4 regions of the Streptomyces sp. NPDC001678 genome follow, and region 3 is predicted to be linked to each of the others. Evidence: riboswitches for the same ligand, from Rfam matches in the RefSeq annotation. Region 3 holds a riboswitch; each other region holds the start of a gene.
What was found. Region 3 has a riboswitch for cobalamin ahead of ACFYZR_RS03760 (FecCD family ABC transporter permease). Riboswitches for the same ligand answer to the same signal wherever they lie in the genome.
Positions count from the first base shown of each region.

Region 1 (5,683 bases), on a different contig from region 3:
GTCGCGGGCGGTGTCCCCGTCGCGGGTGAAGATGGCGACGCCGTTGCCGAAGGGGTGCTCGCTGGGCAGCCGCAGGGCCTCGTCGTAGTCGGCGGCGCGGACCACCGACAGGACGGGGCCGAAGATCTCCTCCTGGTAGATCCGCATGTCCGGGGTGACCCGGTCGAAGAGGGTGGCGCCGGCGAAGAAACCTTTCTCGTGGCCCGGCAGGACGAAGTCCCGGCCGTCGACGACCAGTTCCGCGCCCTCCTCGACGCCCAGGTCCACATAGCCGCGCACCCGGTCGACGGCGTCCCGGCCGACGAGCGGGCCGAAGTCCGCCTCGGGGTCGTCGGAACGGCCGATGCGCAGCGTGCCGATGCGCTCCTTGAGCTTGGCGACGAGCGCGTCGGCGGTCTCCTCGCCGACGGGCACGGCCACGGAGATGGCCATGCAGCGCTCCCCGGCGGAGCCGTAGCCGGCGCCGATGAGGGCGTCGACGGCCTGGTCGAGGTCGGCGTCCGGCATCACGATCATGTGGTTCTTGGCGCCGCCGAAACACTGGGCGCGCTTGCCGTGGGCGGCGGCGGTGGCGTAGATGTGCGCGGCGATCGGGGTGGAGCCGACGAAGCCGACGGCGCCGACGCGCGGGTCCTCGAGGAGGGTGGTGACGGTCTCCTTGTCGCCGTTGACGACATTGAGGACGCCCGCCGGAAGGCCCGCCTCCAGGAACAGCTCCGCCAGCCGCAGCGGTACGGACGGGTCGCGCTCGGAGGGCTTGAGGATGAAGGAATTGCCGCAGGCGATCGCGGGGGCGGCCTTCCACAGCGGGATCATCGCGGGGAAGTTGAACGGGGTGATGCCGGCGGCGACGCCGATCGGGCGGCGCAGGGAGTGGACGTCGATGCCGGTGCCGGCGTTGTCCGTGAACTCGCCCTTGAGCAGATGCGGAATGCCCGCGGCGAACTCCACGACCTCCAGGCCGCGCTGGATGTCGCCGTGGGCGTCGGCGATCGTCTTGCCGTGCTCGGCGGACAGCAGCCGGGCCAGCGCGTCCTTCTCGCCCTCGATCAGCTGGAGGAAGCGCAGCAGGACCCGGGCCCGGCGCTGGGGGTTCCACTCACCCCACTCGCGCTGGGCGCGGACCGCGTCGGCGATGGCCGCCTCGGTCTCCGCGCGGTTCGCCAGGGGGACCCGGGCCTGGATCTCGCCGGTGTTGGGGTCGTACACATCGCCGAAGACCCCCGATGTTCCCGGGGTGTGCTTTCCGCCGATGAAATGGGTCAGTTCACGGACCATGGAAGCCTGCTCTCATCAGGTGAGATCCGGGGACAGGCACGGCGGGGCCGCGGGCGCGCGCCCTTGTGGGGCGCGGTCCGTCCTGTCCGTCCTCGTGGTGCACCCGAACATATAGTTGGACGTCCTACTAAGTCCAGAGTCGAAAAAACGTGCGGGGCGGCCGGGTGGCCGCCCCGCACGCCGGGGACGGGTGAGGGATGAGAGAAGGACGGGGAAGCGGAATCGGTCAGGAGACGGGTTCGGCCGCCCCCTGGGCCGAGCGGTCGGGCCCGGCCCGGTGGACGAGCAGCCGTTCCGCCAGGTGCCCGAAGAGCAGCCCGAAGCCCGCCCACAGGGCGCACTGGATGGCCAGGGCCGCGAGGCGGAACCGCCACAGCACGGTGGCCGGGAAGTCCGCGGGCACCTCGTCGACCACGGGCAGGACGGCGTACGCCACCCCCGCCATCAGGGCGAACGCCGCCACCGCTACGACGCCGGCCCACCAGCCGCCCAGCCGGGGGACCAGCGCACGGCCCAGGAAGATCGCGGCGACGCCCAGCAGGACGCTGAGCACGATCATCAGGAAGTACAGTGCGGTGCGCTTGCCGATGGTGTCGGGGTCGCCGACGGACGGCGGATTGGCCGGGTACTTGAGGAACGGCACCACATAGACCACCAGCAGCCCGCCCAGCGAGAGCAGGGCCGCCGTGGCGCGCGGGCCGATCCGGCCGATGCGGCCCAGGGCCACGCAGAAGGCCAGCGCCGCGATGCCGCCGAGCGCGACGCCGTAGACCAGGACGCCGGTCGCCAGCCCGGCGGTGGACTGGAGGGTGCGGCTGACCAGCTCCACACCGTGGTCGTCGTGGCTGTGGGCCTCCTCGAAGCCGATGGCCTTGTCCACGGACGGCTCACCGAGCAGATAGGCCACGAGCAACGCGAGGCACCCCGCCGCCAGCCCGGCGAGCATGCCGCGCACCAGCAGCGACCGTACGGAGACGGTATTCACGAGTCGGACTCCCCGGGGGTCAGTGGCACGGGAAGCCGAGCAGGTGGCGTCCGTCGTGGACCCACTCGTGGACGCCCTCGCCGGACAGCAGCGAGGTGGCGCCCTGCTCGGCGCCGACGAAGTACAGCAGGATCAGCATGAGAAGGCCGAAGAAGACCGCCCACGGGGCGATCGCCTTGAGGGATATCGGCGCGATCTCCGGCCGGGCGGACGAGCCGGACGTGGGAGCGCCGGACACGGGAGCGGCGGAATAGGCCATGATCAAACCTCCTGGGGAAACACGCGTCCCAGAACTAGGGGTTCCTGGACGACGGGAGGCGGGTCTGACTCCCCGGGCGTCACCGCGCTGCCACGAGCGCTCGGCCGGATTCACAGTGGCGCGACCGTGCCGGATTCCCACCGGCTTCCGTCACCCCGTCGTCATGTCCACGCGACCGTACCGTTCAGGCCAACATTGCGCCATGGGGCGGGGGGACGCGTACCGGCGTACGACCGGCGCGCACGCCCTGGAGCGTGCGCTGGACCCGCACGGGGCCTGCGCCGGGCCCGCGCCCGCTTAGCGACCGTTCCCCGACCGCTCCGCCTCCTTGACCGCTCCGCCTCCCCGACCGCTCCGCCTCCTTCGCCACCCGAGTGTGACCGGTATGTGAACAGGGCTGTTCGGCGGGCGACTTCTGTGCCTACGCTGGCCACGCAGCCGGTTCGCCCTGCCCGCCAGGCAGACGCGTCGCAAGAGGGAACCCGGTGGGAATCCGGGACTGCCCCGCAGCGGTGAGCGGGAACGACCGCCGTCATACGCACTGGGCCCGACAGGGCCCGGGAAGCGACGGCCACTAGGTGTCCGCCCTCGGGTGGACGCGCCCGCGAGTCCGAAGACCTGCCCGCTGCCCGCGCGCGAACGCACCGCGCGCGGAGATCCCGGTGACCCCGAGGGCGGGTCGGCGCGCACGGACGAGCACCCGTCGGCTCGCCCGCACCGGCGCGACCCCTCGCGGCCCTTCCAGGATCCTGTGAAGACGAGCTCGCGAAGGAGAGTTCCGTGACCAGCAAGTCCGCAGCCGCGGCAGCCCGGGCCACCCTGTACGGCTACCCCCGCCAAGGGCGGGACCGGGAACTGAAGAAGGCCGTCGAAGGCTACTGGAAGGGCGCCGTCACCGCCGACGCCCTGCGCCGGACCGCCGCCGCACTGCGCGCCGCCACATGGCGCGATCTCGACGCCGCCGGCCTCCACGAGGTCCCCACCGGTGACTTCTCGTACTACGACCACGTCCTCGACACCAGCGTCATGGTCGGCGCGATCCCCGCCCGCCACCGCGCCGCCTTCGCCGCCGACCCCCTGGACGGCTACTTCGCCATGGCACGCGGCACCCAGGACGTGGCGCCCCTGGAGATGACCAAGTGGTTCGACACCAACTACCACTACCTCGTCCCGGAGCTCGGCCCCGACACCGTCTTCACCGCCGACCCCGCCAAACAGCTCGGCGAACTCGCCGAGGCCCTGGCCCTCGGCCTCGCCGCCCGCCCCGTCCTCGTCGGGCCGGTCACCTACCTCCTGCTCGCCAAGCCCGCCCCCGGCGCCCCGGCCGGCTTCGACCCGCTCACCCTCCTGGACCGGCTGCTGCCCGTCTACGCCGACGTACTCACCGCGCTGCGCGCCGCCGGGGCCGAGTGGGTCCAGCTGGACGAGCCCGCCCTCGTCCAGGACCGCACCCCGGCCGAACTGACCGCGGCCGCCCGCGCCTACCGCGACCTCGGCGGCCGCACGGACCGCCCGAAGCTGCTGGTCGCCTCCTACTTCGACCGGCTCGGCGAGGCCCTGCCCGTACTGGCCAAGGCCCCCGTCGACGGCCTCGCCCTCGACTTCACCGGCCCCGCCGCCGCCAACCTCGACGACCTCGCCGCCGTCGGCGGACTGCCCGGCAAACGGCTCGTCGCGGGCGTCGTCGACGGCCGCAACATCTGGATCAACGACCTGACGGCGTCGCTGGCCACCCTCGCCACCCTCCTCGGCCTCGCCGACCGCGTGGACGTCGCCGCCTCCAGCTCCCTCCTCCACGTCCCCCTCGACGCCACCGCCGAACACGACATCGACCCGCGGATCGCCCGCTGGCTCGCCTTCGCCCGCCAGAAGACCACCGAGATCGTCACCCTCGCCCGCGGCCTCGGCCACGGCACCGCCGCGATCGCCGCCGAACTCACCGCCAACCGCGCCGACCTGGCCTCCCGCGCCGGCTCCGCCCTCACCCACGACCCGGCCGTCCGCGCCCGCACCGCCGCCGTCACCGGCGACGACGCCCGCCGCTCCCTGCCCTACGCCGAGCGGACGGCCGCCCAGCGCGCCCGGCTGGGCCTGCCCCCGCTGCCCACGACCACCATCGGTTCCTTCCCCCAGACCACCGAACTGCGTACCGCCCGCGCCGACCTGCGCGCCGGGCGCATCGACACCGACGCCTACGAGCGGCGCATCGAGGCCGAGATCCGCGAGGTCGTCGCCTTCCAGGAGAAGACCGGCCTGGACGTCCTGGTCCACGGCGAGGCCGAACGCAACGACATGGTCCAGTACTTCGCCGAACGCCTCACCGGCTACCTCGCCACCCGGCACGGCTGGGTCCAGTCCTACGGCACCCGCTACGTCCGCCCGCCGGTCCTGGCCGGCGACGTCTCCCGGCCCGAGCCGATGACCGTGCGCTGGACGACCCACGCCCAGTCCCTCACCGCACGCCCCGTCAAGGGCATGCTCACCGGCCCCGTCACCATGCTCGCCTGGTCCTTCGTCCGCGACGACCAGCCCCGCGCCGAGACCGCCCGCCAGGTCGCGCTCGCCCTGCGCGACGAGGTCGCCGACCTGGAGGCGGCGGGCACCGCCGTGATCCAGGTCGACGAACCCGCCCTCCGCGAGACCCTCCCCCTGCGCGCCGCCGCCCGCCCCGGCTATCTGTCCTGGGCCACCGAGGCCTTCCGCCTGACCACCGGCGGCGTCCGCCCGGACACCCAGATCCACACCCACATGTGCTACGCCGAGTTCGGCGACATCCTCCAGGCCATCGACGACCTCGACGCCGACGTCATCAGCCTGGAGGCGGCACGCTCCCATATGCAGGTCGCGGGCGAACTCGCGGGCGCCGGCTACCCCCGCGAGGTGGGCCCCGGCGTCTACGACATCCACTCGCCCCGCGTCCCCGGCACCGACGAGGCGGCCGCCCTGCTGCGCCGGGGCCTCGCGGCCATCCCCGCCGAACGGCTGTGGGTCAACCCCGACTGCGGCCTGAAGACCCGCGCCTGGCCCGAGGTCCGCGCCTCGCTGGAACACCTGGTGAAGGCGGCGCGCACGCTGCGGGAGGAACTCCCGGACTCTTCCTCGTCCTCTTCCTCTTCCTCGTAAGGCGCGGGACGGGGTGCCCCCGGGTCGTCATCAACCGG
Region 1 is NZ_JBIAUP010000012.1:68,993-74,675, forward strand. Features, by position in the region: gene ACFYZR_RS24000 (CoA-acylating methylmalonate-semialdehyde dehydrogenase) at 1-1,278, opposite strand, end outside; gene ACFYZR_RS24005 (CbtA family protein) at 1,505-2,263, opposite strand; gene ACFYZR_RS24010 (CbtB-domain containing protein) at 2,283-2,522, opposite strand; cobalamin riboswitch at 2,585-2,671, opposite strand; cobalamin riboswitch at 2,995-3,142, shown strand; gene metE (5-methyltetrahydropteroyltriglutamate--homocysteine S-methyltransferase) at 3,303-5,645, shown strand.
Region 1: it holds a riboswitch for cobalamin, as region 3 does, so the genes downstream of both, metE (5-methyltetrahydropteroyltriglutamate--homocysteine S-methyltransferase) here and ACFYZR_RS03760 (FecCD family ABC transporter permease) in region 3, are expected to answer to the same signal.

Region 2 (5,683 bases), on a different contig from region 3:
GCGCCCGCGCGGCGGCGATGCGCTCGCGCAGCGTGTCCTCCTCCGGCGCCCACTTGGCGGCGAAGGCCGCCGGGTCCTCGTCGAAGGCGAGGCGCCGGCGCACGACCTCGACGCGCTCCTCGGTCTCGCGGGAGGCGGCGACCTCGACGGTCAGCCCGAAGCGGTCGAGGAGCTGCGGGCGCAGCTCGCCCTCCTCGGGGTTCATGGTGCCCACGAGGAGGAAGCGGGAGGCGTGGCGTACGGAGACGCCCTCGCGCTCGACGGAGGAGACGCCGGTCGCCGCCGCGTCCAGCAGGCTGTCCACGAGGTGGTCGCCCAGCAGGTTGACCTCGTCGACGTAGAGCACGCCCCGGTGCGCCGCGGCCAGCAGGCCGGGCTCGAACGCCTTGACGCCCTCGCCCAGCGCCCGCTCGATGTCGAGCGAGCCGACGAGGCGGTCCTCGGAGGCGCCGACGGGCAGTTCGACCATCCGGGCGGGGCGGACGGCGCTGTCATCGACACCGTCGCCGCCGCCGTGCGGCCCGTCGGGGCAGTGGGGGTCCGGGGCCGCCGGGTCGCAGGAGAACCGGCAGCCCGCGACGGTCACGACCTCGGGCAGCAGCGCGGCCAGGGCCCGGACGGTGGTGGTCTTCGCGGTGCCCTTCTCGCCGCGCACGAGGACACCGCCGATCGACGGCGAGATCGCGTTGAGCAGGAGGCCCAGCCGCATGTCGGCCATGCCGACGATCGCGGTGAAGGGGTAGGTGGACGAGGACATCAGCGGTTGCCTCCCTGGGGGGAACGAATCAGTGGCGGCGCCCCGGGCGGTATGAACGGCAGTCCGCCCGGCACCCCGTCCTCGATCAGGCGCAGCAGCGCGTCCGTGTCCGCGTGCTCCTCGATCAGATCGCCGAGCCGGTCGAGCTGTTCCTCCCGCAGCGCGGCGAACGACGTGTCGGGGGCGGGGACGAACGCCCGTCCGGCCGCCTTCGCGACCTCGCGCAGGAACGCCCGGCGGAAGCCGTCGCTCTCCAGCGAGCCGTGCCAGTGCGTGCCCCACACCGCGCCCACCCGGCAGCCGTCCAGGCTGTGTCCTTTGTCATCAGAGATGAACGCCTCGGCCCCGCCCAGCACCTCGGCGACGCCGTGGTGGATCTCGTACCCCTCGACGTGCTCGCCCAGGGCCTCGCCGACCGGGCGGGCCAGGGTCTTCCCGACCGCGAACCGCACGCGCACCGGCAGCAGGCCCAGGCCCTCGACCGTGCCGGCCTTCGACTCGACCTCGTCGTCGATCCGCTCGCCCAGCAGCTGGAAGCCGCCGCAGATGCCCAGCACCGGGCGGCCCTCCGCCGCCCGCCGTACGAGCGCGTCGGCGAGCCCGCGTTCGCGCAGCCACGCGAGCGCCCGTACCGTGCCGCGCGTGCCCGGTACGACGACCAGGTCGGCGTCGGCGAGCTCCTCGGGGCGGTCCACGAACCGCACGACGACGCCCGGTTCGGCCGCCAGCGCGTCGACGTCCGTGAAGTTCGACATCAGCGGCACCGCGCACACGGCGACCCGCAGGACGTCCGCGCCGTGCGGCGGGGCGACCACGGACTCGCGGACCGCGCCGCGCAGGGACACGCGCAGGCCGTCCTCCTCGTCGATGCCCAGGCCGTGGGCGAACGGCAGCACGCCGAACGTCCGCCGGCCCGTCAGGTCGCGCAGCATCTCCAGCCCCGGCTCCAGCAGACTCACGTCGCCCCGGAACTTGTTGACCACGTAACCCGCTATCAGCTCCTGGTCCTCGGGGGAGAGCAGCGCTGTCGTACCGAAGAAGGAGGCGAAGACACCGCCCCGGTCGATGTCGCCGACCACGACCACGGGCAGGCGCGCGGCCCGGGCGATGCCCATGTTGACGATGTCGGAGCGGCGCAGGTTGATCTCGGCTGGGCTGCCGGCCCCCTCGCAGATCACGGCGTCGTGGGTGCGCCGCAGCTCGGCCAGGCACTCCGTCACCGTGCCGAACAGCTGCTCCTGGCGGCCCGCGTGGTAGCCGCGGGCGCTGAGCTCGCCCACCGGCTTGCCCATGAGGACGACCTGGCTGCTGCGGTCGCTGCCGGGCTTGAGCAGCACCGGGTTCATGAGGGCGCTCGGCTCGACGCGGGCGGCGGCGGCCTGCATGGCCTGCGCGCGCCCTATCTCCGCGCCGTCGCGCGTCACGAAGGAGTTGAGGGACATGTTCTGCGCCTTGAACGGCGCGACCTTGACGCCCTTGCGGACCAGCCAGCGGCAGATCCCGGCCGTGACCACGCTCTTGCCCGCGTCCGAGGTGGTCCCGGCCACCAGCAGGCCCCCGCCCGGCGGGCCCGTACGCCCGCTCCTGTCGGCTGTCACCGAGACTGTCACCGATTCCTCCCCGCCTTCCTGAACAGGCTGCCCACCGTACGAACCGCAACCGCCGTCCCCAGGGCCAGCAGCGACACCCGGCGCGAGAGCCGGACCGCGCGCTCGATGTCGGCCGTCCGCACGGGACGGTTCTCCCCGCCCAGTACGGGGCGGTGCTCGACGCGCCCGGCGTAGGCGAGGGTGCCGCCCAGGCGGACGCCCAGGGCCCCGGCGAAGGCGGCCTCGACCGGCCCGGCGTTGGGGCTGGGGTGGCGGGAGGCGTCGCGCCGGGCCACGCGCAGGGCGCCGCGCGGATCGGGCCCGGCGAGGACCGTGAGCGCGGCGGTCAGCCGGGCGCCCGGCCAGCCGACGACGTCGTCGAGCCGGGCCGACGCCCAGCCGAACCGCCGGAGCCTGGGCGACTTGTGACCCACCATGGCGTCGAGGGTGTTGACCGCCCGGAAGCCCACGAGCCCGGGCACGCCCCCCAGGGCGCCCCAGACGAGGGCGCCCACGACGGCGTCGGAGGTGTTCTCGGCGACGGACTCCACCACGGCCCGGGCGATCTGCTGCGCGTCCAGCGCCTGCGGGTCGCGGCCGCACAGGTGCGGCAGCCGCTCCCGGGCGACCTCCAGGTCCCCGGCGGCCAGCGCCCCGCCGATGGCCCGGGCCTCCCGGCCCAGGGACGTGCCGCCCAGGACGGACCACGTGACGGCGGCGGTCAGCGCGATGTCGGCCGCGCGGTGACGTCGCGCGGCACGGGCCAGCAGCCCGGCCCCGGCGACCGCGCCACCGGCGCAGACCAAGGTGTGGAGGGTGCCGTAGCCCCGGTGGTCGCGCCACAGCCGCCGCTCGACGGCCTGCGCGGCCCGCCCGAACGCGGCCACGGGGTGACCGCGGCGGGGGTCGCCGAGGAGCTGGTCGCAGGCGAAGCCCAGGGCGGCGCCGTACGCGAAGGAAAAGCGATCGCTGCCGGGCATGGCGAAGCGGTGTCCTCACTCAGGGTCCGCGCCCTGGCTCGACGTCGACCGGCGACCAGAGTCTCCTGGCTCCCGGATCCGCGCCGCCCCCGGCCTTCCGGCTCGCGCCGTGGCCATCGGTTGGGGGGACACTCCCCGGTGACAGTGGCGGGACCGCGCCGGATTCGCACCGGCTTCCTCTGCTGTCGCCGTTTGGCTCCGGAAGTCCACCATGGGGCGGGAAGGGGCGTCAACTCGCCCTGACCTGCGCTCCTACTGGCGCCGTCGGGCCGACCTCAAGACATATGCGCCGCTCTCTCGCCCACGGCCCGGACGCCCGGCAGCGCGCGCCGACGACGGAGGGGCGGGCGGGAGACGACGGAGGGGCGGGACCGGAGAACCCGGTCCCGCCCCTCCGCGAACGCACGCGGTGTGCCCGTCAGGCGACGATCAGATAGATCCCGTAGCCCACCGCCGCCGCGCACAGCGCGAAGCACGCGTACGCGCCGGTGCGGGTCAGAAGAGGCGAGCCGGTCGCGGAAGTGGCGCCCGCGGCCTCCGGCTTGCGGGACGTGCCGAGGATGCCGAGCGTGAAGACGCCCACGAGGCCGACGGTGACCACGAGGCTCACGCCGAAGACCTGGCCGAGAGCTGCCCAGTCGATGTGCATGGTGGTTCTTCCTCCGTTGCCCGGCGTCAGCCGGTCGTCGCGGCGGCGGGGGCGGCCGGGGTGGCGGGTGCCGGGGTGACCTGGGCGGCGGCCGGGGTCAGGGAGCCGGCGGGCGGCGGGGCCACGGCCTGAAGGGCGGCCGTGACGACACCGACGGGCTCCTCGGGGAGGCCCTGCGGCGTGCCCGGGTCGTTGACGTTGTCGTGGGTGACCGGCTTGCGGCGCGAGGCCGCCCAGATGGCGCCGGAGACCCCGAGGCCCAGGACGGCGACGGCGGCGATGCCCCAGTCGCCCTGGTCGGCCAGGAGCGCGGCGCCGGCGGCGACGAGGCCCGCGGCCGGGAGGGTCAGGCCCCACGCGGCGACCATGCGGCCAGCGGTCGACCAGCGCACCACGCCGCCCTTGCGGCCCAGGCCGGAGCCCATGATCGAGCCGGAGCAGACCTGGGTGGTGGAGAGCGCGAAGCCGATGTGCGAGGAGGCGAGGATCACGGTCGCGGCACCGGTCTGGGCGGCGAAGCCCTGCGCCGGCTTGATGTCGGCGAGACCCTTGCCGAGCGTCTGGATGATGCGCCAGCCGCCCAGGTACGTACCGAGCGCGATGGCCAGGCCCGCGGAGACGACGACCCACAGCGGCGGGTCGGAGTGCGGGGCGACGACGCCGCCGGTGACCAGGGCCAGGGTGATGACACCCATGGTCTTCTGGGCGTCGTTGGTGCCGTGGGCGAGGGAGACCAGGGCGGCCGAGGCGATCTGGCCGGCGCGGTAGCCCTTCGCGGTCTCCTGCTCGTCGCGGCCCTTGGTCAGGCGGAACGTCAGGCGGGTGGCGGCCCAGGCGGCGATGCCCGCCACGATCGGGGCGGCGACCGCGGGGATGAGGACCTTCATGACGACCTTGTCGGCGTTGACCGCGTCGAAGCCGACGGACGCGACGGTGGCGCCGATCAGACCGCCGAAGAGGGCGTGCGAGGAGCTGGAGGGCAGGCCCGCCAGCCAGGTCAGGAGATTCCAGACGATCGCGCCGACCAGCCCGGCGAAGATCACCTCTGGTCTGATGCCGGCACTCTCATCGATGATGCCTCCGGAGATCGTCTTCGCGACCTCGACGGACAGGAACGCCCCGACCAGGTTGAGCACGGCCGACATGGCCACTGCGGTCTTGGGCTTGAGCGCTCCGGTCGAGATGGTGGTGGCCATGGCGTTGGCCGTGTCGTGGAAGCCGTTCGTAAAGTCGAACACCAAGGCCGTGACGATCACGATCCCGATGAGAAGCGTGATGTTTTCCATTCACCCAGGCAATCAGTTCGATGGTCAGTACGCGGCGACCGTAGGGACTCCGGGTGAACGGAAGGTGAACTGGCTCGGGCCCCCCGATGACACCGCCCGGAGGCGAAGATCATGAAGACCGGTGAGCAGACCCCCGCCGCACCCGACGACATCAGCCGGACCTGGGCCGATGTCGTGGCCACGGCCCGCAGGAGCACCGCCGACCGACTGGTCGTCGGCACCTCGGGAAACGTCTCCGCAAGGGTCGGTGACGTGGTCCTTGTCACGCCCAGCGGGGTGCCCTACGACCGGCTCGGCCCCGGCGACGCCGTCGGCGTCGACCTGGACGGCCGCCAGGTCCTCGGCGAGCTCGCCCCCACCAGCGAACTGCCCATGCACCTCGCCGTCTACCGCGCCACCGACGCCGCCGCGATCGTCCACAC
Region 2 is NZ_JBIAUP010000001.1:56,483-62,165, reverse strand. Features, by position in the region: gene ACFYZR_RS00335 (putative cobaltochelatase) at 1-757, opposite strand, end outside; gene ACFYZR_RS00330 (cobyric acid synthase) at 757-2,367, opposite strand; gene ACFYZR_RS00325 (cobalamin biosynthesis protein) at 2,364-3,326, opposite strand; cobalamin riboswitch at 3,385-3,507, opposite strand; gene ACFYZR_RS00320 (hypothetical protein) at 3,745-3,975, opposite strand; gene ACFYZR_RS00315 (anion permease) at 4,002-5,261, opposite strand; gene ACFYZR_RS00310 (class II aldolase/adducin family protein) at 5,373-5,683, shown strand, end outside.
Region 2: it holds a riboswitch for cobalamin, as region 3 does, so the genes downstream of both, ACFYZR_RS00325 (cobalamin biosynthesis protein) here and ACFYZR_RS03760 (FecCD family ABC transporter permease) in region 3, are expected to answer to the same signal.

Region 3 (5,683 bases):
TCGAGGTGGACGAGGACACGTCCGCGTACGACAAGAACCACATCAAGACCGCCATCCGGATCGACTGGAAGACCGACCTCCAGGACCCGGTCCGCCGCGACTTCGTCGACCAGGCCGGCTTCGAGAAGCTGCTGTCCGAGAAGGGCATCGCCAACGACGACACCGTCGTCCTCTACGGCGGCAACAACAACTGGTTCGCGTCCTACGCCTACTGGTACTTCAAGCTCTACGGCCACCAGGACGTGAAGCTCCTCGACGGCGGCCGCAAGAAGTGGGAGCTCGACTCCCGCGACCTCGTCGCCGAGGTGCCCAAGCGCCCGCAGACCGACTACCGGGCGCAGCCGCAGGACCTGTCCATCCGCGCCTTCCGCGACGACGTCGTGGCCGCCATCGGCGAGCTCAACCTCGTCGACGTGCGCTCCCCCGACGAGTTCAGCGGCAAGCTGCTCGCCCCGGCGCACCTCCCGCAGGAGCAGTCGCAGCGCCCGGGCCACGTCCCGACCGCGCGCAACATCCCGTGGTCGAAGTCGGCCAACGACGACGGCACGTTCAAGTCCGACGAAGAGCTCACGGAGCTCTACCGGGGCGCGGGCGTGGACCTCGGCAAGGACACCATCGCCTACTGCCGCATCGGCGAGCGCTCGGCGCACACCTGGTTCGTCCTCCACGAGCTGCTCGGGCAGCAGAACGTCCGCAACTACGACGGCTCCTGGACCGAGTACGGCTCCCTGGTCGGCGTGCCGATCGCGCTCGGCACCGACAACTGAGCCCCCGGGCCAAGCACCCCGCGCCAACGGAAAGGAACACACATGTGTGGAGCGAAAGCAGGCGGCCCCGACGCCTCGACCGTCAAGGCCGGTGAGACCACCATCCAGGGCTCGGTGACCCGCGACGGCGAGCCCGTCACCGGCTACGTCCGGCTCCTGGACTCGACCGGCGAGTTCACGGCGGAGGTGCCCACGTCCGCGACCGGACAGTTCCGCTTCTACGCGGCCGAGGGCACGTGGACGGTCCGCGCGCTCGTCCCGGGCGCCACGGCCGACCGCACGGTCGTGCTCACCGAGAAGGGCGCGCTGGCGGAGGTCGCCATCGCCGTCTGAGCGGGTCGTGAAGACCGCACCGGACTCGAAGGGCCGCACCCCGGGGTTGGACGCCTTGTGGGGGGTGCGGCCCTTCGCGCGGACCGGCCCGCGGTCGTACCGTTGAGAGGTGCTCGCCAGGCGTAAGCACCTCTACTTCGCCATGATGGGGACCTGCATCTTCCTCTTCGTCATGGCATGGGCCGTCGTGCGCCTGTGGTCGGTGCCCGCCGCCGTGGGGCTGTGCCTCTTCGCCATGGTCATCCCGCCCGTCGCGGCCATCGTCGCGAACCGGCGGGGGCCCGACGACCGCTGGTGGGACGATCCGTCGGGCGACCCGAAGTCGGACGAGTGGTGGGACGAGCTGGACGGCAAGCGCCGCCAGGGCCCGCGCGACCCCTGGGGCCGGGACTAGTGCGGGGTCAGTAGACGAGCGCCTGCGTGCCGTCCGCCATCGCCTCGCTGACGAACACCTGCGCGCCCGCGATCCGGGCGCCCTCGATCAGGTCCTTCTCCTCGATGTCCCGCCGCGCCGCGCACTGTGTGCACAGCGTGATCATGCCGCCCCCGGCGAGGATCCCGTCGATGAGGTCCGGCAGCGGCGCCGCGTGCGGCAGCTCGAACTCCGCGGCGCGCCCGGGCAGCGCGAACCACGACGACTCCCCCGTCAGCCACAGCGACACCTCGACGCCGCTGGCCACGGCCACGGCGGCCACCGTGAACGCCTGCGAGCACCGCTCGGGCGCGTCCGCGCCCGCCGTCACCTTGATCACGAGCTTCTTCGCGTTCGCCATACCGGTCACTCTAGGACGGCGGGAGGGCCGACCTCACAGCGCCGTCCCCGAGGCGGCCGACTAGACTCCTGTCCGGTCCGTACCGACATAGATCTCCACTCCGACCGAGGAGCGCGCTCGTGCTTGAAGGCTTCTTCACCACCCTGCTGGTACTGGTCGCCGTCGGCGTCATGGCCTTCGCGGGCCTGACCTGGAAGAAGCTGTACCAGGGCCAGCGCTGACCCCCTTCGTCCGCCCGCCTACAGATCGCCTGAGCTCATGATCGAGATTCCGTCCGACCTTCACCCCGACCTGGTCCCCCTGGCGTTCCTCCTCGGCACGTGGGAGGGCGCGGGCGTCCACGACTTCCCCGGCGCCGAGAAGTGCAACTTCGGGCAGGAAGTCGTCTTCAGCCACGACGGCCGGGACTTCCTCGAGTACGTCTCGCGCTCCTGGGTGCTGGACGACGCCGGCAAGCCGGTCAAGCCGCTGGAGACCGAGACCGGCTACTGGCGGATCGACAAGAACCGCAAGGTCGAGATCGTCATGATCCGCGACGCCGGTGTCGTCGAGGTCTGGTACGGCGAGCTGGCCGACCAGAAGCCGCAGATCGACATCGCCACGGACGCCGTCGCGCGGACCGCCGCCTCCGGCCCGTACTCGGGCGGCAAGCGCCTGTACGGCTACGTCAAGGGCGACCTGATGTGGGTCGGCGAGAAGGCCACCCCCGAGGTGCCGCTGCGCCCGTACATGTCGGCGCAGCTGAAGAAGGTCCCGGCGGACCTCCAGGACTGGGCGCGCAACCTGCCCGACGACCTGCCGGACGGCGTCTCCTTCTTCAACCCCGACGGCACGCCGTACAAGCCCGAGGAAAAGTAACCTCTTTCGCGCCCCGCGGGGGAAGCCGGTCGAAGTCCGGCGCTGACCCGCAACGGTAGGTGCGAGGCCCCTCGAAGGGGCCTCGCACAAGCCCGATCGCCCGCGGCGGCGCGGTTCCCAGCACACTCGCCGTGGACTGCGAGGGGACACCCGTACGCGCGGACGCGTCGCATCGTCACGTATCCGCGGGCGGAGCCACGGCCCGAGGCGAAGGCGAACCGCCCGTGTCGACAGATCTCCCGGCCGTCGCGCGCCGAACGGCCGGACCGGGGCCCGGCAGGCCGCGCCCCGCACCCCGCGGGCCGCTCCCCCTGCCACCCCTCCTGGCCGCCCTCTGCGCCGCTCTCCTCGTCTCCCTGCTGTGCTGTGTGGCGCTCGGCGCGTCCGGCGTCGGCTGGGGCGGGACGATGCGCCATCTGTGGGCGGGTCTGAGCGGCGGGACCATCGCCCCGGACGAGGTCCCGGCGTACACGATCGTCTGGGAGCTGCGCTTCCCGCGCGCCCTGCTGGCCGCCGTCGTCGGCGCGGGGCTGTCCGCCATCGGGGTGGGCGTGCAGGCGATGGTGCGCAACGCCCTCGCCGATCCCTTCGTCCTCGGCATCTCCTCCGGCGCCGCCGTGGGCGCCAACGCCGTGCTGCTCTTCGGGGCGCTGGGCTCGCTCGGGGTGTGGGCGCTGTCCGGTGCCGCGTTCGCCTCCGCGCTGGCCGCGATGGCGCTCGTCTACGCCGCGGCGCGCACCCGGCACGGGCTGACGCCGCTGCGGCTGGTGCTGACCGGCAGCGCGATGTACTACGGCTTCTCCGCGATCACCACGCTGATGGTGTTCAGCGCCGACCGGGGCGAGGCGGCGCGCTCGGCGATGATGTGGCTGCTGGGCGGTCTGGGCGGGGCCACCTGGTCGTCCGTGCCGATCGCGGCGGCCGTGGTGCTGGCCGGGACCGGGTATCTGCTGTGGTCGGCGCCGCGGCTGAACGCGCTGGCCATGGGCGACGAGACCGCCGCCACGCTGGGTGTGGACGCCGAGCGGCTGCGGCGGGTGCTGTTCGTGGTGACGGCCGCGGTCACCGGGGCCGTCGTGGCCGTCAGCGGCGCGATCGGCTTCGTCGGGCTGATGGTCCCGCACGTCACCCGCATGCTCGTCGGCGCCGACCACCGCCGGGTGCTGGCCGTGGCGCCGCTCATGGGCGCGGTGCTCCTGCTGTGGGTGGACGTCGTCTCCCGGCTGCTGCTGGCGCCGGTGGAGCTGCCGGTCGGGGTGATCACCGCGCTGATCGGGGTGCCCTGCTTCGTGCTGCTGATGCGGCGGCGCGGCTATGTCTTCGGGGGGTCGTGATGCGGGTCGACATCGAGGGGCTCGCGGTCGACATCGCGGACGCGCGGCTGGTGGAGGACATCGCGCTGAGGGCGGACAGCGGGCAGTTCGTGGGGCTGGTGGGGCCGAACGGCAGCGGCAAGTCCACGCTGCTGCGCTGCGTCTACCGGGCGTTGCGGCCTGCCGCCGGGCGGGTGCTGCTGGACGGCGACGATCTCCACGCGCTCACCGCCCGCGAGGGGGCGCGGCGGCTGGCGGCGCTGCCGCAGGAGTCGGGCAGCGAGTTCGACTTCACGGCCTCCGAGGTCGTGGCCATGGGCCGACTGCCGCACCGGGGTCCGGGCGGCCGGGCCACGGCGGCGGACGCCGAGGTGTGCGCGGCGGCGCTGGCGCGAGTGGGCGCCTCGCACCTGGCCGGGCGGGGCTTCCTGTCGCTGTCCGGGGGCGAGAAGCAGCGGGTGCTGATCGCGCGGGCGCTGGCCCAGGAGCCGCGGGTGCTCGTCCTGGACGAGCCGACGAACCACCTGGACATCGCCCAGCAGCTGGAGGTCCTGTCGCTGGTGCGTGCGTCGGGGGTGACGGTGCTGGCAGCGCTGCACGACCTCAATCTCGCCGCCGGGTACTGCGACGCGCTGTACGTCGTCGCCGGCGGGCGGATCGTCGCTTCCGGCCCGCCGCACTCCGTGCTGACCGCCGAACTGCTGGCCGAGGTCTTCGGCGTACGGGCGCACCGTGTGCCGCACCCGGTCTCCGGCGCCCCGCAGCTGCTCTTCGACCGCCTCCCGTAAGGACCGTAAGGACCGTAAGGACCTCTCATGCGAACCGCCCGCATCACTCTCGCCGTCCTCACCGCCATCACTCTCACGAGCTGTGGCGCCAAGGTTTCGGACGCTCCCGACGGCAAACGGCTGAAAGCGGCACCGGGCAACCACTACCCGGTGACGATCTCCAACTGTGGTGTGAGGACGACGTACGACAAGGCGCCGGAGCGCGTGGTGACCAACGACGTCGGGATAGCCGAGATCATGTTCGCGCTGGGCCTGGAGGACCACATGGCCGGCTATGTGGCGCCCGACTACCGCACCAGCAGGGACGACAACGGTGCGGCGCCCTGGAAGAGCGGCTACGACAAGGTGAAGTGGCTGTCGAAGAAGGAGATCAACAAGGAGCTCGTCCTCGACGCCAGGGCGGATCTGGTCTTCGCGGGCTGGAACTACGGCTTCGGCGAGGGCAACGGCTTCACCCCGGAGGCGCTGAAGAAGGTCGGCGTGGGCTCGTACGTCCTCACCGAGTCCTGCCACAACGGCGGCACGGGCACCTCGCGCGGGGTGATGCCGCCGCTGGAGGCGCTCTACACCGACCTGGAGACGCTCGGGAAGGTCTTCGACGTCGAGGACCGGGCGCGAAAGCTCGTCGACGGCTTCAAGAAGCAGGTCGCCGATGCCCAGGCTGCGGTGCCGAAGGACGGGCGGGCGCCGCGGGTCTTCCTCTACGACGACGGCAAGGACAAGCCGCTGACCGCCGGGGCCTTCGCCGGGCCGCACGACATCATCACCAAGGCCGGCGGCGACCACGTGATGAAGGACCTCAAGGACTCCTGGGTGACGGTCGGCTGGGAGACGGTCGTCGAGCGCGACCC
Region 3 is NZ_JBIAUP010000002.1:54,768-60,450, reverse strand. Features, by position in the region: gene ACFYZR_RS03785 (sulfurtransferase) at 1-767, shown strand, start outside; gene ACFYZR_RS03780 (DUF1416 domain-containing protein) at 810-1,100, shown strand; gene ACFYZR_RS03775 (DUF3099 domain-containing protein) at 1,210-1,494, shown strand; gene ACFYZR_RS03770 (DsrE family protein) at 1,502-1,873, opposite strand; gene ACFYZR_RS03765 (FABP family protein) at 2,132-2,731, shown strand; cobalamin riboswitch at 2,721-2,854, shown strand; gene ACFYZR_RS03760 (FecCD family ABC transporter permease) at 3,043-4,065, shown strand; gene ACFYZR_RS03755 (ABC transporter ATP-binding protein) at 4,065-4,832, shown strand; gene ACFYZR_RS03750 (ABC transporter substrate-binding protein) at 4,860-5,683, shown strand, end outside.

Region 4 (5,683 bases), on a different contig from region 3:
GGTCGTAGAAGTCCGGGTAGCGCATGGGGCGCAGGGTCAGCTCGAAGCCCGGGTCGAGCAGGTTCTTGGCGCGTTCGGTCGACATTACTGGCAGGCCTCGCAGGACTCGGGGTTCTCAAGGGAGCAGGCGATGGCGTCCGCGTCGGGCGCGGCCTGCTGCACCGGGATGGTGGTCGCGGCGGCCGAGGAGGACGCGGCGCGGGCGATCCGGGTCGCCGGGCGGGAGCGCAGGTAGTACGTCGTCTTGATGCCCTGCTTCCAGGCGTACGCGTACATCGAGCTGAGCTTGCCGATGGTCGGCGAGGCCATGAACAGGTTCAGCGACTGGCTCTGGTCCAGGTACGGCGTACGGGCCGCGGCCATGTCGATCAGGGCGCGCTGCGGGATCTCCCAGGCCGTGCGGTACAGGTCGCGGACGTCCTGCGGGATCCACTTCATGTCCTGGACGGAGCCGTTGGCCTCGGTCATGGCCTCGCGGGTGGCGCGGTCCCACACGCCGAGCTTCTTGAGGTCCTCCACCAGGTAGGTGTTGACCTGGAGGAACTCACCCGAGAGCGTCTCGCGCTTGAACAGGTTGGAGACCTGCGGCTCGATGCACTCGTAGACGCCGGCGATGGAGGCGATGGTCGCCGTCGGGGCGATGGCGAGCAGCAGCGAGTTGCGCATGCCGACCTGGCCGATGCGGGCGCGCAGCGCCTCCCAGCGGTCCTCCCACGCGGCGACGGCGTTGGGGTAGTGGTCCGGGTGGAGCACACCGCGGGCGGTGCGGGTCGCGGCCCAGGCCGGGTGGGGGCCGTGGCGCTCGGCGAGGTCCGCGGAGGCCTCGTACGCCGCGAGCATGATCCGCTCGGAGATCTTGGTGGACAGGGCCTTCGCCTCGGGGGAGTCGAAGGGCATGCGCAGGCGGAAGAAGACGTCCTGCAGACCCATCAGGCCCAGGCCCACCGGGCGCCAGCGGCTGTTGGAGCTGCCGGCCTGCTCGGTCGGGTAGAAGTTGATGTCCACGACGCGGTCGAGGAAGGTGACGGCCGTACGGACCGTACGGTCGAGCTTCTCCCAGTCCATCTCGCCGTCGGCGCCGAGGTGCTGCGCGAGGTTGACCGAGCCCAGGTTGCAGACCGCGGTCTCGCCGTCGTTGGTGACCTCGAGGATCTCGGTGCAGAGGTTCGAGGAGTGGACGACCGCGCCCTTCTCGGCCGTCTGGTTGGCCGTGCGGTTGGCGGCGTCCTTGAAGGTCATCCAGCCGTTGCCGGTCTGCGCGAGGGTGCGCATCATCCGGGCGTAGAGCACCCGCGCCGGGATGGTCTTGACGGCCTTGCCCGCGGCCTCGTAGGCGCGGTAGGCGGCGTCGAACTCGTCGCCGTAGAGGTCGACCAGGTCCGGGGTGTCGGCGGGGGAGAAGAGCGACCAGTCCGCGTCCGTCTCGACGCGGCGCATGAACTCGTCCGGGATCCAGTGCGCGATGTTGAGGTTGTGGGTGCGGCGGGCCTCCTCACCGGTGTTGTCGCGGAGCTCCAGGAACTCCTCGATGTCGGCGTGCCAGGTCTCCAGGTAGACACAGGCCGCGCCCTTGCGCCGGCCGCCCTGGTTGACGGCGGCGACGGAGGCGTCGAGGGTGCGCAGGAACGGCACGATGCCGTTGGAGTGACCGTTGGTGCCCCGGATCAGCGAGCCGCGCGAGCGGATGCGCGAGTACGACAGGCCGATGCCGCCCGCGTGCTTCGACAGGCGCGCCACCTGGTGGTAGCGGTCGTAGATGGAGTCCAGCTCGTCCAGCGGGGAGTCCAGCAGGTAGCAGGACGACATCTGCGGGTGGCGGGTGCCGGAGTTGAACAGCGTCGGGGAGGACGGCAGGTACGAGAGGGTGCTCGTCAGCCGGTACAGCTCCGCGACGTCCTCCAGGGCCCGCTCCGAGTGGTCCTCGGCGAGGCCGCAGGCGACGCGCAGCAGGAAGTGCTGCGGGGTCTCGATCACGTCGCGGTGGATCGGGTGGCGCAGCAGGTAGCGGCTGTGCAGGGTGCGCAGGCCGAAGTAGCCGAAGCGGTCGTCCGCGCCGTCCGTGAGGGCGGTCTCGACGAGGGCGTCCAGGCGTGCGGCGTGGGTGCGCACGAAGGCGGCCGTGTCGTCGGCGATGAGCCCCTCGCGGTGCCCGACCTCGACGGAGGCGGAGAAGGAGGTGGCGCCCTGGCCGGCCGCCTCGTCGGCGATGGCCAGGGTGAGCAGGCGCGCGGCGAGCTTGGAGTACTCCGGCTCCTCGGCGATGAGGCCGGCGGCGGCCTCGGTGGCGAGGGAGCGCAACTCGGCGTCGTCCGCGGCGGCGCTGCGGCCGCGCAGCGCGGCGGCGGCGACCTTGCCCGGGTCGGTGGCCGGAAGGTCGGCGGTGAGGTCGGTCAGGGTGCGCAGGAGCGCGGTCCCGGGGCCGCCGGTCGCTTCCGCATTCGCTGAGACCGGAGCTGAAACCGGATCTGCGGGCGCGATGGTCACTGAGGCTCTCCCTCGCTCGGCTGGGTGGGCCGGGCGGGAGAGCGAGGGGCGCGCACGCGCATGCCACTTGCACCAGGGCATGCCTCGTAGGCGTCCATCGACCCAACCCGCGGGGCCCGGACGAATTCAACGCCCATGGCCGAGCCGGGGCAGGCTCGGTGGTGGGCGCGCTGTCGGCAGGTCGTCGGACTTCAGGTGCGCTGGGTATATGCGCACACATACACCGTTGCGGGACAGTTCCGGATTTCCACCGGATTCCCCTGCGACGACAGCGGAGACGAGCATACATCTAGTGCCGGGTCTCGCACGCGCCCCCACATGTTGTGTCGTCGCGTCATGAAGCGGTCGCGGAATGTGCTAACGGGCGTCCCTGGCAGGGCAAGAGAAGAGGACCGCCACGCCCCCTGGACGGGGATGTGGCGGCCCTCCGGAGGACCCCTGGGAGATGGTTCCGGGGGCGGCGGGTCAGTGCCCGCCGGGGGCTCCTGCGGTGGCCGGCGGGAGGTCCGCGCGGACGCCCGGGTCACCGGCGTCGGCCGTGTAGTCCGAGGGCCGGGTCCGGTCCTCGCCGTCGGGCACCTTCAGCGCCTTGAGGGCGACGGTGGCGACGATGACGACGATCACGTTGAGAAGGAAGGCGGTGAGCCCGATATATCCCTTTTCTCCGATGAGGGGGATGAGGTTGGTGTTCCCGAAGTGATCCTGGGTGGCGCTCGGCGTGGCGTAGGCCCGCCAGGTCCCGTACGCCATGCCGGCCGCCCAGCCCGCGAGCAGCGCCCAGCGGTGGGGCCAGCGGGTGAAGAGCCCGCCGACGAGCGCGGGCACGGTCTGGAGGATCCAGATGCCGCCCAGCAGCTGGAAATTGATGGCGACCGTTTTGTCCATGGTGAGGACGAAAACGAGCGCGCCGACCTTGACCAGCAGGGAAGCGAGCTTGGACACCTTCGCCTCGTGTTCGGGGGAGGCGTCCGGTTTGAGGAAGTCCTTGTAGATGTTGCGGGTGAAGAGATTTGCGGCGGCGATCGACATGATGGCCGCCGGGACGAGCGCGCCGATGCCGATCGCGGCGAAGGCCACCCCGGTGAACCAGTCCGGGAACATGTCCTCGAAGAGCTGGGGGATCGCCAGCTGGCCGTTCTTCACCTTCACCCCGGCGGCGATGGCCATGAAGCCGAGCATCGCCAGCAGGCCCAGCATCAGGGAGTAGAGGGGAAGGATGGTGGTGTTCCGGCGGATGACATTGCGGCTCCTGCTGGAGAGGACCGCCGTCACCGAGTGCGGGTAGAGGAAGAGCGCCATCGCCGAGCCGAGCGCCAGCGTCGCGTACGCCCACTGCGTCTCCGCGCCCGGTATCAGCGAACCCCGGGGTTTCCCGGTCGCGGGATTCTCGGTCGCGAACGCTTCGCCGGCCTTGCTGAAGATGTGCTCGAAGCCGCCCAGTTTGATCGGTATGTAGATGATCGCCACGATGATCACGATGTAGATCAGCGCGTCCTTGACGAAGGCGATCAGCGCGGGGGCGCGCAGCCCGGAGGAGTAGGTGTACGCCGCGAGCACGCCGAAGGCGATGAGGAGCGGCAGGTCCTTGACGAACCAGTTGGCGTTCTCGCCGCCGCCGACGCCCATGACGTCGAGCACCGCCTGGATGCCGACCAGTTGCAGCGCGATGTACGGCATCGTGGCCAGGATCCCCGTCACCGCGAGGGCGAGGGAGAGGCCCCGGGAGCCGAACCGGCCCCGGACGAAGTCCGACGACGTCACATAGCCGTGCCGGTGCGCCACCGACCACAGGCGGGGCAGGAAGGTGAAGACCAGCGGGTAGGTGATGATCGTGTACGGCACGGCGAAGAAGCCGGCCGCGCCCGCCGCGTAGATCGCCGCCGGTACCGCCACGAACGTATAGGCGGTGTAGAGGTCCCCGCCCAGCAGGAACCAGGTGACCCAGGTGCCGAAGGACCGGCCGCCCAGGCCCCATTCGTCGAGGTTGTCGGCATTCTCGGCCTTTCGCCAACGGGCGGCGAGGAAGCCCATGACCGTGACGACGACGAAGAAGAAGAGGAAGACGGCGAGTGCCACGCCGTTCACACCGTCCTTCACCCTTTCTCACCTCCTGTGTGCCGCTCCCGCCGGGCCGTCTCCTCACGCCGACGCACGATGACGTAGGCGATGACGGTGAGGAGGGTGGACACCAGCACCCAGAGCATCTGGTACCAGTAGAAGAAGGGGATGCCGATGAGGGCCGGGGTGAGCCTGGCGTAGGAGTCCACCCAGAGCATCGCCACGAAGGGGATGGCGAGGCATACTCCCGCGACGATCAGCGGGACGGTCAAGACCGGGTTGCGTACGGTCAAGAGTGGTTTATGGCCGTCCTCGGCGGCTTGTGCGGCCGCGCGGCCGGGTGGATGCTCGGGTGGTTCCGACATGCGGTGACTCCGTCCCCTGTGCGATCACTTGCCGTAATGCGCTGGAAATCTAGGTGAGGGCGCCTCCGGGCGTCACCCCCTTTCCGGATATCGGAATGGCAACACCAGCTGGGGCGCGGGCGGAATCCCATCGTCCGGACGGTGGTTGGTGGCGGGCCGCGTACATGTGGCGTCAAGTCGCCTTGTGCGGGCCCGGGTTGTCCAGTATTTGACGAAACTTCAGTCTGTCATCGACGGGTAATGCGCAGGTAAAGTGTTTGTCGCGGCGGCCGGGCAGAATCGAGCCCCGGCAGCCGGTGCGCCCCGAAGCAGTGGCCCCGGCACGCCGCATCCGGACACCGGGTCCCCCGGTGTCCGTCGCTCTTGATCCGACCCGACCACACCGTGCCCGGCGCGTCCCCACACGCGTCACGGGCGCAGGAGGCAGGCCCATCATGAAGTCGCTCATAGCCCACGCCCGTTCCTTCGCGGCCCACGTCGCGGACTCCGAACGCGCCGAGAGCTTCCGTGCCCTCCAAGCCGGCCAGTCGCCGGAAGCGCTGTTCATCACCTGCTCCGACTCGCGCGTCGTCCCCTCGCTCATCACCGGCGCCCGCCCCGGGGAACTCTTCGAACTCCGCACCGCCGGCAACATCGTTCCCGAGTACGCCGACGGCCGCCCCATGGGCGAGACCGCCACCATCGAGTACGCGGTGCGCGTGCTCGGCGTCCGCGACATCGTCGTCTGCGGCCACTCCCACTGCGGCGCGATCAGCGCCCTCGTCCAGGGCGACGAC
Region 4 is NZ_JBIAUP010000020.1:15,068-20,750, reverse strand. Features, by position in the region: gene ACFYZR_RS29725 (ribonucleotide-diphosphate reductase subunit beta) at 1-85, opposite strand, end outside; gene ACFYZR_RS29720 (ribonucleoside-diphosphate reductase subunit alpha) at 85-2,484, opposite strand; cobalamin riboswitch at 2,642-2,786, opposite strand; gene mctP (monocarboxylate uptake permease MctP) at 2,950-4,581, opposite strand; gene ACFYZR_RS29710 (DUF3311 domain-containing protein) at 4,578-4,835, opposite strand; gene ACFYZR_RS29705 (carbonic anhydrase) at 5,342-5,683, shown strand, end outside.
Region 4: it holds a riboswitch for cobalamin, as region 3 does, so the genes downstream of both, ACFYZR_RS29720 (ribonucleoside-diphosphate reductase subunit alpha) here and ACFYZR_RS03760 (FecCD family ABC transporter permease) in region 3, are expected to answer to the same signal.